DNA from 3 places in the Sphingorhabdus sp. M41 genome. Region 3 is predicted to be linked to each of the others. Evidence: predicted binding sites of a transcription regulator. Region 3 holds the regulator's gene; each other region holds the start of a gene.
The links. Region 3 encodes LexA, which represses DNA repair genes until DNA is damaged. Its sites were predicted from a motif close to GTTCCNCNCTTGTTCT; they were not measured.

Region 1: a site for LexA is predicted at 2,268-2,283, ahead of AZE99_RS05680 (ATP-dependent helicase). Genes of this name have one in related genera too.
Region 2: a site for LexA is predicted at 3,507-3,522, ahead of AZE99_RS13070 (DUF4345 domain-containing protein). Genes of this name have one in related genera too.

What each region holds. Positions count from the first base shown of each region.
Region 1 covers NZ_CP014545.1:1,178,196-1,183,139, reverse strand. The annotation lists gene AZE99_RS05700 (DUF1223 domain-containing protein) at 1-15, opposite strand, end outside; gene AZE99_RS05695 (pseudouridine synthase) at 111-923, shown strand; gene rsmD (16S rRNA (guanine(966)-N(2))-methyltransferase RsmD) at 1,042-1,584, shown strand; gene AZE99_RS16425 (hypothetical protein) at 1,581-1,706, opposite strand; gene AZE99_RS05685 (hypothetical protein) at 1,858-2,148, opposite strand; gene AZE99_RS05680 (ATP-dependent helicase) at 2,287-4,590, shown strand; gene AZE99_RS16075 (LPXTG cell wall anchor domain-containing protein) at 4,609-4,710, opposite strand; gene AZE99_RS05675 (hypothetical protein) at 4,724-4,944, opposite strand, start outside.
Region 2 covers NZ_CP014545.1:2,757,283-2,762,226, forward strand. The annotation lists gene uvrA (excinuclease ABC subunit UvrA) at 1-2,800, shown strand, start outside; gene AZE99_RS13065 (low molecular weight protein tyrosine phosphatase family protein) at 2,797-3,132, shown strand; gene AZE99_RS13070 (DUF4345 domain-containing protein) at 3,129-3,500, opposite strand; gene AZE99_RS13075 (cytochrome P450) at 3,724-4,944, opposite strand, start outside.
Region 3 covers NZ_CP014545.1:1,298,770-1,303,713, reverse strand. The annotation lists gene AZE99_RS06240 (GGDEF domain-containing protein) at 1-771, shown strand, start outside; gene lexA (transcriptional repressor LexA) at 970-1,662, shown strand; gene AZE99_RS06230 (ComEC/Rec2 family competence protein) at 1,656-3,872, opposite strand; gene gltX (glutamate--tRNA ligase) at 3,943-4,944, shown strand, end outside.

The DNA of each region.
Region 1 (4,944 bases), 120 kb from region 3:
GACAATCTTTCTCATTTCCCGCTCCTTGAGGGTGACAATAGCTGTTCGCGGCAATGAAACCAGAGGTTACAGATTGCAGACAGCGCATTTTTCGGCCATGGATCCCGGCCATGACCGAAGATAAACCAGCCAAGATATATCGCGCGAAACCGACCCCCGGGGCAAAGGCTCCGGCAGTGGCGAAAGCACCAACCGGCGAAGTTCGCGAAGGCCAGCGCATTGCCAAACTGCTCGCCCGTGCCGGCGTTGCATCGCGCCGCGAAATCGAACGGATGATCGAAGCCGGACGGATTGAACTGAACGGCAACCCGGTCGAACATCCCTCGCTTCTGCTAAAGAATCTGACCGGAATTACCGTGGACGGCAATCCGGTCGCAGAACCCTCGCCGGCCAAGCTCTATCGCTTTCACAAGCCCAATGGCTATCTCACCGCAGAACGTGACTTTTCCGGCAGGAAGACGATTTACGACGTCTTGCCTCAGGAAATGGAGCGGGTCATGCCGATTGGCCGCCTCGACATGAATACCGAGGGCCTGTTGCTGATGACCACCGATGGCGAGTTCAAGCGCGAAATGGAACTGCCGAAAAACGGCATCGAACGCACCTATCGCGCTCGGACATTCGGCGACATCAGCCAGAACCAGCTCGAGGAGCTCTATCGCGGGATTACCATCGACGGCATGCATTATGGCCCGATCACTGCCAATCTCGAGCGGCGCACCGGGCGCAACCAGTGGATCGAACTGACCCTGACCGAAGGCAAGAATCGCGAAGTCCGCAAGGTGCTGGAACATTTCGGTCTCGAAGTGTCCCGACTGATCCGCACCCGCTACGGCCCCTTCGTGCTCGGCGACCTGCAAAAAGGCGAGATCGAGGTCGTGCGCCAGCATGATCTGGTGCAGTTCAGAAAATCGCTAAAATGACCGACCGCGCGTGCGTTATAACATCCGTTCGTCCTGAGCCTGTCGAAGGACATCTCTCCTCCGAGAAGCGTGCTTCGACAAGCTCAGCACGAACGGTGCTTTGCCTCTCGGAAAAGATATGCGCATAATCGCAGGAAAATGGCGCGGCAGAAAAATCGTCGCACCCAAGGGCGAGACCACACGGCCGACAGCCGACCGCACGCGCGAACGGCTGTTTTCGATGCTGACCAGCCGACTCGGCGATTTCGAGGATCTGCAGATACTCGACCTGTTTTCCGGTTCGGGTGCGTTGGGCCTGGAAGCGCTGTCACGCGGCGCCGGACATTGCACTTTCGTCGAACAGGACAAGGACGCGCTCAGGGCGCTGGAAAAAAATATCGAAACTTTGGGAGCAGATGCCGATGTCCGGATCGGATCAGTTCTCCACCTGGGCGCAGCGCGCAAGCCTTATGATCTGATCCTGATGGACCCGCCTTATGATTCGGGTGCTGGTGCGGTGGCGCTGGACAAGCTGGGACGCCACGGCTGGTTCGCGCCTTCAAGCTGGATCGCTATTGAAACCGGCAGAAACGAGGATGTTGTCGTCAAGGGATATAATCTGGATTGTGTCCGCGATAGCGGCAAGGCGCGGATCCATATCCTGCGCCCGGAAGGGATCTAGCCTTCCATCGACGCGGTCAGTGACGCGGTTTGCTGATGATCCAGCTGGGTGCTGCTATAGAATGTGGTAGCAGCCATCAACAGCGTGGCGATGATCGCACTTGTGGTCAGTCTTTTGCTCATTTGAAACTCCTTGGCCTGTGCTTTGACGTCCATGGATTAACAAATGGTGCATCGCAACATAACTTACAACCTGTCCTTTAGGGTATACTATGGAAAAGGCGAGACAACCGGTTGCGCTGCCTCGCCTTTTCAAGCCAAATCGCCAAAACGATTACATTTCGCTAGCAGGTTTCCCGGGCCAATAGTCGAGCGCCCGGTTGCCGAAATTCAATCCCGCTTCGCGTGGGTTGATGCAGCCGTCGGTCACATCGCCTCCGCACACTTGATATTCCTTGTCATTCAACATGATTGTCTGGGCACGGCCATTCGCAGCTTTTTGCAGCACCTCGGCCTTTGCCTCCGTTTTGGCACCATCCGGCATTTCGCTCTGGGTGGCATTGGCAGCGCCTGAAAAAGCCATGGTTGCGGCCGTTATAGCGCTCAAAATTGTGATCTTACGCATGTTGATCTCCAGCTAAATTGTTCCTGCCTACAAAACAGCCGGGTGGGAAAATGGTTCCCTCAGGCGTATCGGACGCATAAACATAAAAGCATGATTGGGGCCTTGCTCCGCTGCGCGATGTTCCCTAACTGTTCACCTGTGACCGATATAGTCAATATACCGAACGAGAATGATCCTCCCTATGTCCGCGGCCTGAATGTGCCGCAGCGAGAGGCCGTGCTGACCACCGAAGGCCCGGTGCTGGTGCTGGCTGGCGCTGGCACGGGCAAGACCGCTGCCCTGACCCGGCGGCTGGCGCATATCGTTTTCTCGCGCAAGGCCTGGCCGAGCGAGATTCTCGCCGTCACCTTCACCAACAAGGCCGCCCGCGAGATGAAGGAGCGGATTGCGTCGATCGTCGGCGAGAGTTTTGAAGGCATGCCGTGGCTCGGCACCTTCCACAGTATCGGCGCGAAAATGCTGCGCCAGCATGCCGAACTGGTCGGCCTGCAGAGCAATTTCACCATACTCGACACCGATGACCAGCTAAGGCTGCTCAAGCAAATGATCCAGGCCGCTGAAATCGACGAGAAACGCTGGCCGCCGAGGATGCTGGCCGGCCTGATCGACCAGTGGAAGAACCGGGGTCTCAACCCGCAGGATCTCGATGCCAACGAGAATGAACGCTATGCCAATGGCCGCGGACAGGAATTTTACGCAGCCTATCAGGCCCGGCTGAAGGCGCTAAACGCATGCGACTTTGGTGACCTGCTGCTCCATATCCTGAACCTGCTGAAGACCAACCGCGAGATTTTGAAACGCTATCAGGAGCGCTTCAAATATATATTGGTCGACGAATATCAGGACACCAACAGCTCGCAATATCTGTGGCTGCGGCTGCTCGCCCAGAGCCACCAGAATATCTGCTGCGTCGGCGATGATGACCAGTCAATCTATTCATGGCGCGGCGCGGAAGTCGCCAATATCCTGCGCTTCGAGAAGGATTTTCCCGAGGCGACAGTGGTCAAGCTGGAGCAGAATTACCGCTCCACCCCGCATATTCTCGCCGCTGCCTCCGGCCTGATCAACCATAATAGCGGCCGCCTCGGCAAGACCCTGTGGACCGAAGAAACCGAAGGCGACAAGGTACAGGTCATCGGCGTCTGGGATGGCCCGGAAGAAGCCCGGCGCATCGGCGATGAAATCGAATCGCTGCAGCAGCTCAAGCAAGTCTCGCTCAACGATGTCGCAATTCTTGTCCGCGCCCAGTTCCAGACCCGCGAGTTCGAGGACCGGTTCATCTCTATCGGCATGCCGTACAAGATCATTGGCGGCTTCCGCTTCTATGAACGCGCCGAAATCCGCGACGCCCTCGCCTATCTCCGCGTGATCACCCAGCCCTCGGATGATCTCGCTTTCGAACGGATCGTCAACACGCCGAAACGCGGTCTTGGCGACAAGACGATAGAAAAAGTCCACCGGCTTGCCCGCGCGCAGGGCATCCCCCTCGCCGCCGCTGCGCTCAGCATCTGCGACACCGACGAACTGCCGCCGCGCGCGCGCAACACCTTGCTCGAACTGATGCGCAATTTCATCCGCTGGCGCGACATGGCCGCCGACACCGATCATGCCGAACTCGCCCGGGTCGTTCTCGACGAATGCGGCTATACGACGATGCTGCAGGCCGACCGCTCGACCGAAGCCGCTGGCCGTCTGGAAAATCTGACGGAACTCGCCCGCGCGATGGAAGAATATGAAACGCTCGGCGAATTTCTCGAGCATGTTTCGCTGGTCATGGACAATGACGCCCGCGACGACGAGGCCAAGGTCACGATCATGACCATGCACGGCGCCAAGGGTCTGGAATATGATCATGTTTTCTGCGTCGGCTGGGAGGAAGGCGTGTTCCCGTCACAGCGCAGCCTCGACGAGGGCGGCAATGCCAGCCTCGAGGAAGAACGCCGCCTCGCCTATGTCGCGATCACCCGGGCCAAGAAAAAATGCACCATCTTTCATGCTGCCAACCGGCGCATCTACGGCCAGTGGAACAGCTCGATCCCGTCACGCTTCATCAGCGAATTGCCCGACGACCATATCGAGCATGAAAGCAGCATGAGCGGCGGCGAAAGCCTGTGGCGCGCCAACTGGAGCGAGAATAGCGATCCGTTCGCCCATCTCGCCGCGACAAATGCAACAAGAGCCGGCAAACGCGGGCCCGGCTGGCAACGCGCAGCGTCTGCACCGGGCGGGTTCGACAAAAACCCGCGTGTTATCAAGGAGGCCCGCCGCAGCGCCGTGTCGCTAGGCAACAAGGGTCGCGATGATGTGACCGTCGGCATGCGCGTTTTCCACACCAAATTCGGCTATGGCGAAGTGAAGGTGAAGGAAGGCAACAAGCTGGAAATTGCGTTCGAGAAGTCGGGTGACAAAAGGGTGCTGGATAGTTTTGTCGAAGTCGCCTGAACCAAGCAATCCTCTCTATCAGTAACCACCGCGTTTCTTTTTATTTCTCTTCCGGGCCACCAATATGCCTGCACTTATGCTGACCACCATCAGCGCAATCAAACCATAAGCAATCATCAATCGTAGCTCCATTTCAATTCCCGTCCTGCGCTATGTCGGCATCTGTTTCTTCTGCAAATTCAAGCGTGATCTCTGCATCCAGCTTGTCGCGGGGACTCAAATGACCGGCTTCGCGTTTTTCGGCCTGGATGGCTTCGATCCCCCATGCCTTTGCCGCTGCAGCCGCGACTTTGCGTCGGCTTTCCAGTGGATCATTGGTCGCGAGAGCAAGCTGTAACGCTTCCTGTTCGCGGC
Region 2 (4,944 bases), 1.5 Mb from region 3:
CACGAGCCGCAATCCGCGCTCGACCGTCGCCACCGTGACCGAGATTTACGACTATATGCGGCTGCTCTGGGCGCGGACCGGAATCCCCTATTCGCCCGCGACCGGCCTGCCGATCACCGCTCAAACGGTGTCCCAGATGGTCGACCGGGTGATGACCCTGCCCGAAAAGACCCGCTTCTTCCTGCTCGCGCCCGTGGTCCGTGGCCGCAAGGGCGAGTATCGCAAGGAATTGCTCGAGTGGCAGAAGGCCGGCTTTACCCGGGTGCGGGTCGATGGCGAATTTTACGATATCGAGGAAACACCGAAGCTCGACAAGAAATACAAGCATGACATCGAGGTGGTGGTCGACCGTCTCGTGGTGCGCGAAGGCATGGAGCAAAGGCTGGCCGACAGTTTCGAGACCGCGTTGCGGCTGGCGGACGGGCTGGCGTTTGTGGATTTGGCTGATGGTACGGTTGAGGAGGCGCTCGCCAATCGTACTTCGACAAGCTCAGCACGAACGGAGAGTGAAGACGATAGTGCGGGAACGAAACCCATTCGTCCTGAGCCTGTCGAAGGACCCGGCGTCGCAGAAGCACAAACACCGTTCGTGTCGAGCGTAGTCGAGACACGCCTCTCGACTACGCTCGAGGCGAACGGACAGAATCCGAATTCCCCGCAAGGCAAGATGAAAGGCACCGGCCTCCCGCCGAACCGCATCGTCTTTTCTGAACGCTTCGCCTGCCCGGTCAGCGGCTTCACCATCGAGGAAATCGCGCCGCGGCTGTTCTCGTTCAACGCCCCGCAAGGCGCCTGCCCGTCCTGCGACGGCCTCGGCGAGAAGCTCCATTTCGATACGCAGCTGATTGTCCCCAATCCGGCGCTGAGCATCAAGAAGGGCGCGGTCGTGCCCTGGGCCAAGTCCAACCCGCCCTCGCCTTATTATATGCAGGTGCTCGGCAGCCTCGCGCGCCATTTCGAATTTGATCTGGAAACCCCCTGGAATGAGTTGAGCGAGCATCATCAGGATGTCATTCTCAATGGCACGCAGGGCCTTCCCGTAACCCTCCGCTTTCAGGACGGCCGCAAATCCTATGAAGTGAAGAAGCCGTTCGAGGGCGTCGTCGGCAATCTCAAGCGGCGTATGCTGCAGACTGAAAGCGCCTGGATGCAGGAAGAGCTGGCCAAGTTCCAGGCCGCGGCTCCCTGCGAAACCTGCCACGGCGCGCGGCTCAAGCCGGAAGCGCTGGCGGTCAAGATTGCGGGAGAGGATATTAGTATATCAACCCGACGCAGCGTCGGCGATGCCCTGGAATTTTTCGAGGGTCTCGGCGCACAGCTGAACAAGACCCAGAGCCAGATCGCCGAACCGATCCTCAAGGAAATAATCGAGCGTCTCGGTTTCCTCAACAATGTCGGCCTCGACTATCTCAATCTTGACCGGACCAGCGGCACATTATCTGGCGGCGAAAGCCAGCGCATCCGTCTCGCCAGCCAGATCGGCTCTGGCCTGAGCGGCGTGCTCTATGTACTCGACGAACCGAGCATCGGCCTGCACCAGCGCGACAATGACCGGCTGCTGACCACGCTCAAGCGGCTGCGCGATCTCGGCAATACGGTGATCGTGGTCGAGCATGACGAAGACGCCATTCGCACCGCAGACTGGGTTGTCGACATGGGCCCGGGCGCCGGTGTCCATGGCGGCGAGGTCGTTGCCGAAGGAACGCTCAAGCAGATCCTGAAATCGAAGAAATCGCTGACCGCTGCCTATCTCAACGGCACGCGCGAAATCGAGGTTCCGGCCAAGCGGCGCAAGGGCAATGGCAAGAAGCTGACCGTACACGGCGCGACCGCCAACAATCTGCAGAATGTCACCGCCTCGATCCCGCTCGGCACTTTCACCTGCATCACCGGCCTGTCGGGCTCGGGCAAAAGCTCGCTGACCATCGACACGCTCTACGCATCGGCGGCACGGACGCTCAATGGTGCGCGGGTGATTGCTGGCGCGCATGAGAAAATTACCGGCCTGCAATATTGCGACAAGGTCATCGATATCGACCAGTCCCCTATCGGCCGTACACCGCGTTCCAACCCGGCGACCTATACCGGCGCTTTCACCAATATCCGTGACTGGTTCGCCGGCCTGCCCGAAGCGCAGGTCCGCGGCTACAAACCGGGCCGGTTCAGCTTCAACGTCAAGGGCGGCCGCTGCGAAGTCTGCCGCGGCGACGGGCTGATCAAGATCGAGATGCACTTCCTGCCCGATGTCTATGTGACCTGCGAGGAATGCGGCGGCAAACGCTATAATCGCGAGACACTGGAAGTGAAGTTCAAGGGCAAATCGATCGCCGATATTCTCGACATGACGGTCGAGGATGCGGTGAGCTTTTTCAAGGCGGTCCCGCCGATCCGTGACAAGATGGCCATGCTCTACGAAGTAGGCCTCGGCTATGTAAAGGTTGGCCAGCAGGCGACCACCCTGTCCGGCGGCGAGGCGCAGCGGGTCAAGCTGGCCAAGGAATTGTCGAAACGGTCAACCGGACAGACGCTCTATATTCTCGACGAACCGACCACCGGCCTGCATTTCGAGGATGTGCGCAAGCTGCTGCAGGTGCTCCACCAGCTGGTCGAACAGGGCAATAGCGTGGTCGTGATCGAGCATAATCTCGACGTCATCAAGACCGCCGACCATATTATCGATCTCGGCCCCGAAGGCGGCGTGCGCGGCGGCGAAATCGTCGCGCAAGGCACGCCGGAAGAGGTCGCCAAGGTCAAGGCAAGCTATACCGGCAGCTATCTGAAGGACATGCTCGCGAAGTGAGCGGCCATACTGCGCAGCTTCTGTTTGTCTGTTCCCGCAACCGACTGCGCAGTCCGACCGCCGAAGCGGTGCTGAACGGCGTGGAGGCAGTGACGGCCATCTCGGCCGGCACAAACAACGATGCCGAGACGCCGCTATCCGGTGATCTGATTATCTGGGCGGACCGGATCTTTGTGATGGAGACCGCCCACAGGAAAAAGATCACGCAGAAATTCGGCGGACTGCTGAAGGACAAGCCGGTTCGCAACCTGGCCATTCCGGACAATTACAAGTTCATGAACCCGGACCTGGTGGCGATCATCAAATCCAGATTTCCGGAATATTTCTCCTAATAACGGAGCGCCTTGGCCTGCCAGAGCAGTAGCAACGGTGACAGCAGTTCAACAGCCATCGCGGCAATCTGTTCGGTCGGCGGGGGCCCCACGGTAAGATAGGACACGGCTCTCGCGCAGCCGCCGATGAAGAAGAACAGCATCGCAAAGCGGAACAGATTGGCCCGGCGCCGCAGATCGCCAGCGCTGTGGAATATCATGATGGCGACGCCAATATAGACGCCCGAAAGATAGCGATACTGGTTGTCCATCGCATTGCTGAACGGTTCCGCACCCATATGTTCGGTCGCACCCCAAAATATACCGTTCACTCCGAACCAGAGCGGGATTAGGCCGATCAATATCGTGACAATGCGAAATGCTACCATTTTGTTTTTCCCCTATTGTGCCTTTTCCCCTCAAGGAAAAAGGCTCATTGCAACCCTAGGCCCCCGGAATCGGCTGGACGATATATCCGAAAAAATATCATGATCCCCCGTGCTTAGACCTTAAGAGTGACACGGCAGGGTCAGGCTGTCAATTTCGCTCTCCCCTGCCGGGCCAGCAAATTTTTCCAATGATCGCCGCCAGATAGCGGACCCGGCTCCGCGACTAAAGCCGCTCGAGTCGCACCGGCAGCCCGTCTCTCGGTTGCGGGATCGGGAAGACCTGCCAATTGGGTTCGTAATCCGGCCCGCCTTGCAGAACCACACGATGCTGGGTCAGCATCGCGTGCATCAATATCTTGATCTGCATATAGGCGAAATGAAGTCCCAGGCACATATGCGCGCCGCCGCCAAACGGCACCCAGGCATATTTGTGCCGACCGGCCGAATTCTCCGGCGTGAAACGCAACGGATCGAACTTGTCCGGGTCGGGCCAATGCTTTTCCATCTTGTGGACAAATTGCGGGCTGATGCCAATATTGGTGCCCGCGGGGATCGTATAGTTGCGGAACGTAAAATCCTTTAGCGCACGGCGCGGGATACTCGGCACTGGCGGAATCATGCGCAGCGCTTCCTTGAACGCCATTTCGGTCAGTTGCAGCTTGCCCAGCTGTTCAATGGTGAGCACCGTGCCGGCCGGTGCAACCGACAGGCATTCCTCGCGCAAGCGGTCCTGCCATTCGGGATGCTTGGCAAGCAGATAGGTCATGCTGGTCGCCGAAGAGGTGATCGTGTCATGCGCCGCCATCATCAGGAAGTTCATGTGATCGACGACTTCGTCCTCGGTCAGCAACTCGCCATTTTCATGGGTTGCAAGACAGATCTGGGTGAAGATATCCTCGCCGCCCTTGGCGCGCCGTTCTTTCACCTGCGGCGTGAAATATTCGAGCAGATATTCGCGCGCTTTCACGCCCTTCCACATCTTGGTGAACGGGATGGGCTTGCGAACAACACCGATCGAAGCCTGCACTTCGTCGACAAAGGCCTCGTTGATCTTGTCCGCTTCCGGTCCCCAGGGAATGCCGAGAATGGCGCTCGCTGCAGTATCAAGCGACAGCGACTTGATTGCCGGATAAAATTCGAATTCGGTACCGCTCCAGTCACCAACGCGGTCCAGGATGCCGGTGCCGAGTACCTCGCAATGATGTTTCATCGGGCCGGGTTTGAAGGCCACGGAGAGCGCTTTTCGATCGGCTCTGTGCCGCTCGAAATCCATCAGCATCAATCCGCGCGGGAAAAGATTGTTGAGCACTGGTCCCCAGCCCTGTTCACTGGAAAAAATCTTGTCCTTGTTGAACATCACCAGTTCGGTCGCGTCGGCACCGAGCATCATGACATTCTGCTTGCCGAAGCTATAAGTGCGATAGACCGAGCCATAGCGCTGGAA
Region 3 (4,944 bases):
GCGTTTCATGCTGCCGATTTCCTCTTAAGACCAACCTTGACCCTGTTGTTTGAGCAGGCGATTCCGGCCGAGGTCTATCGGGACTCGATCTATTATTCCCTAATCGGGCTTGTTCTCGGAGTGAAAGGCGTGACCACCGCCACGGTTCTGATCGGTGCGACAATCGCCGAATGGACGACTTCGCTGCGGGAAAGCAGTGAGCGTGATGCGCTCAGCGGGCTGTGCAACCGGGGTGCGTTTGAAGAGTCGATGCGAAATCTTCTCCCACGTGCGCAGACGGAGGGACTGCCACTGAGCCTGGTGGTAGTCGATATCGACCACTTCAAGAAAGTGAACGACATTTGGGGGCACCAGGCGGGCGACCAGGCGATCGCGGGCATTGGCAAACTCATCGGAAACATGGTGCGTGGATGTGACACGGCCGGCCGAATCGGCGGAGAGGAGTTCTGCATCGCCATCTGGAATTGCCCGAATAACGCTGCAGAGCAGTCGGCCGACCGAATCCGGCGGGCATTCGAAAGTCTCGAGCATTCCGGCCTGAGCAACGATGTCCGTCTGACTGCGAGTTTTGGCGTGGCCACAGCCCGTAATGGGGAGACATATGAGCAGTTGTTCGCGCGAACCGATGCTGCGCTCTACAGGGCCAAGTCGAGCGGCCGGAACCGTGTCGAGAATGCCGAAGAACGCAATCTGAAAGCGGAACGCCCTCTGAAAGAGCCCGAGCCCCCACTAAAATCAGAACAAATCAGGTTTAAGCGCGCATTGGGCTGATCAATAGTCCGCTGGACACTGCTCGACAACCTGCTTGGCAGGCTATGCATACATAATATGTCCTCGCGCTCCCCGCGCTGTCGCTGCAAGGATTGCCGTCGCGCTTCAACAGCCCGGACCCTGTGTGCTTTCCCGCTTGACTTCCCCCGTTTTGTTTCTTAATTGTTCTTTATTCGTTCCCAGAACAGGACACTGGACATGCTCACGCAAAAGCAACATGAACTCCTCTGCTTCATTGATGAAAAACTCAAGGATAGCGGCGTTTCCCCCTCGTTCGAGGAAATGAAGGAAGCGCTGGGGCTCAAGTCCAAGTCCGGCATTCACCGATTGATCAGCGCGCTCGAGGAGCGGCACTTCATCCGCCGCCTGCCCAACCGGGCGCGGGCGCTGGAAGTGTTGAAACTGCCGGAAGGTGGCGTGCAGGAAGCGGCCCCATCAAATGTTGTCTCGCTGCACCCGGAAACGCCGGTGCGCGAAGTCATTTCCAATCCTGCTCCGGCTGCCAATAATGATGTCCTGGAAATCCCGCTGCACGGCCGCATCGCCGCCGGCGCGCCGATCGAGGCGATGGAAGGCCAGTCGGCGCTCAGCGTTCCTGCCGCCCTGCTCGGCCCCGGCGAGCATTATGCGCTGGAAGTATCCGGTGATTCGATGATCGACGCGGGTATCCTCGATGGCGATTATGCGCTGATCCAGAAAACCGAAGTCGCGCGCGATGGCGAGATTGTTGTGGCGCTGATCCACGAGGAAGAAGCGACGCTGAAATATCTCCGCAAGGATGGCCGGAGCATCCGCCTCGATCCCGCCAATGCCGCCTATGAGCCGCAGATTTATGGCGAAGGCGAAGTGCGCATCCAGGGCAAGATGGCCGGATTGCTGCGCCGCTACTGATCCGGCCTGCCGCTGTCGTTACCACCATTCCTGACGGAGCGATAGCGGGTCCATATATGCCTGCCGGTCCAGCCGAGCGCGGTGGATATTTTCTGCCTTTCCAGATCGATGGTCATGCCGCCGACCTGTGACAGCAGGTTGCGGTCAGCCTTCAGCCAGCGCGGCTGGCAACTTGCCGGCAGCCACCGATCACTGACGACGATATCGGCGCGGCGACAGGCTGCGGACAGAGCCAGAGCGGAAATATAATGCGAGCTGCGGGTCGCCAATATATGCCAGTCACGTCCGTCCGTGCGCAAAGTGACCAGACAGCTGTCAGCATTGCAATCGGCATTCGTCCAGTCTTCCAGCGCCTGCGATTCCCCTTCTACTCCGGCATTTTCCCGGATAATGTCGCGAATGAAATCACCGCTGCGTGTGCGCAACATCGCCAGCTCGCCCTGATCGTTGCGAATGCCGACATGGCGGCCGTCGCCGGTGATATAGATATCGGGCGCGCGGGTGTTGGCGATCAACAGCGCTCCGATCATCGCCGGAATCGCCCCCAGATAACGCCAGCGTTCTCGCCACAGACAAAGCCACAGCCCGCCAAGCAGCACCAATCCGAACGCGAGCACCGGCATAGTCGGCGACATCGTCACCGCGCCGGGTCTACTCGAGACAAAATGGGCAAGCCCGATCAGGCTGCTCAGCGCCTGCTCGCAGAGCCACCAGACCGGCGCGCCAAGACCCACGCTGTCCAGCACCAGAGCCAGCGCCTCCAGCGGCATGATCACGAATGTTGTCAGCGGGATAGCGACGATATTGGCCAATGCGCCATAAAGCCCCGCCTTGTGAAAATGATAGAGCGCGATCGGCATCAGCGCGATTTCCACCACCAGCCCGGTAAGGAACAGCGCAAAAATAAAACGTCCGGCGCGGCGCAACAGATTTTCCTCGCGCAGCATGACCAGCGCCTTAATCTGCGGATGCTCGTGCAACGCAATGATCGCGGTAACCGCCGCGAAGCTGAGCTGAAAGCTCGGTCCCACCAGCGATTCGGGCCAGAAAATCAACACGAAGAGCGCGCCGGCAGCGACCATCCGCAAGGTGATCGCGCTGCGCCCCATCATCAGCGCCACCAGCACCAGCAAGGCCGCGACACAGGCCCGAATCGTCGGCACCTGCGCTCCGGTCAACAAGGTATAGGCGACCGCCGCCAGCGCCGCGCATCCGGCCGCCACGACCGGTAACCGAAAGCGCAGCGCCAGTGTCGGTGAGAGAGCGAGACTTTTGAGCACCATCAGATAAATCGCCCCGACAACCGCAGTGACATGCAGCCCGCTGATCGAGAGCAGATGCGCCAGCCCGCTGCGCCGCATCGCTTCGGCATCCGCTTCGGCAATCGCGCCGCGATCCCCGGTGGCCAGGGTCACGCCAATCGCACCGGCAGCGCCGGCCATCCGCGCCTGTACATGAGCCGAGAGCTGTTGTCGGTATCGCGACAGCGCGAAAAGCGGATCGGCGCGGCGCAATATCTGAATAGCGCCCAGCGCCTGGCCGGTCGCGCCGAGCCCCTGAAACCAGGCCCTTTCGGAAAAATCATAGGCCCCCGGCAGCGCCGGCATCGCCGGTGGCATCAGCCGGGCGCGCAGCTGGATCAGGGCACCGTCCTGCAAATCGGGACTGGCCCGGTCAAGCGGCACATTCACCCGAACTCGCGGCGGCAATTCGGGATTTTCGCCGGTGCCAAGCGTCAGCCGCACCATATCGCGCGCTAAAACCGGCTCGACCCGCTCGATCTCCGCGTTGAAAGTGACGACAATTGGTCGTTCCAGCACCGGCGCAGCGACGCTCCATGAACGCAGCCAGATCAGCGCGCAGCCTATGGCGGCCAGCAGCGCGAACCAGAATAAAGCCTTGCCTGCGCGCGTATCTCGCCCGTTCATGACCGCAATCAGGCCGAGCCCGCCGCACAGACTTATAAACGCCAGCCACCAGGCGGGGTTGGCCAGATTGAACCAGGACGCAATGCCGCAGCCAAGCGCCACCGGCACCCATAAGGGAAGCTGGTCCCGCTCCTTCTCGAGCTGCATTTCAATCAATTTGGGGAGTTGCGGCCCGCGCCGGAAATCAGACAATTGTCGCGGGTGAAACAGCGTGCTAAGGGCGGTGCCAGTCGAACCGGAACCGGTGCCTAAGGTGCCATTCGGGCTCAATCCATCCCGCATTTCAAATACCTATCACAGGGACCTTGCAAGCGTGAATTCAAATGATGCTGAACAGCCGAAAGAGACAAATATGGTCGTAACCCGCTTTGCCCCCTCCCCAACCGGGTTCCTGCATATTGGCGGCGCGCGAACCGCGATGTTCAACTGGCTATTTGCTCGGCATCACGGCGGCAAAGCGCTGCTTCGCATCGAGGATACCGACAAGGCGCGCTCCACCCAGGAAGCGATTGATGCGATTTCTGAAGGGCTTGAATGGCTTGGCCTCGACTGGGATGGCGAAACCGTCTTCCAGTCCGAACGCGCCGAACGCCATGCTGAAGTTGCCCATGAATTGCTGGCATCCGGCAATGCCTATAAATGTTTCGCCACACCCGAAGAGCTGACCGAAATGCGCGAACAGCAGCGGGCCGAGAAAAAGCCGATGCGCTATGACGGCCGCTGGCGCGACCGCGACCCGTCTGAAGCCCCGGAAGGCGCGCCGTTCGTGATCCGGCTGAAAACCGAAACCTCTGGCAAGGTAACCATTGCTGACATGGTGCAAGGCGATGTCTCGGTCCAGAACAGCGAGATCGACGACTTCATCCTGCTGCGCTCGGATGGCACGCCGACCTATATGCTCGCCGTGGTGGTCGATGACCATGACATGGGCGTCACCCATCTGATTCGCGGCGATGACCATCTCAACAATGCTTTCCGCCAGCTCGCCCTGATCCGGGCGATGGGCTGGGCCGAACCGGCCTATGCGCATATCCCGCTGATCCACGGCAATGACGGCGCAAAATTGTCCAAGCGCCACGGCGCTCTCGGCGTCGAGGCCTATCGCGATATGGGCATATTGCCCGACGCGATGTTCAACTATCTGTTGCGCCTCGGCTGGGGTCATGGCGATGACGAGATCATTTCCCGGGAACAGGCGATCGAGTGGTTTGCGCTGGAAGGCGTCGGCAAATCGCCTTCGCGCTTCGACACGAAAAAGCTGCAGAATCTGAACGGCCATTATATGCGCGAGGCAAATGATGCCGACCTCGTTCGGCTCGCGACCCCGTGGATCGAGAAGGATTTGGGCAGGACA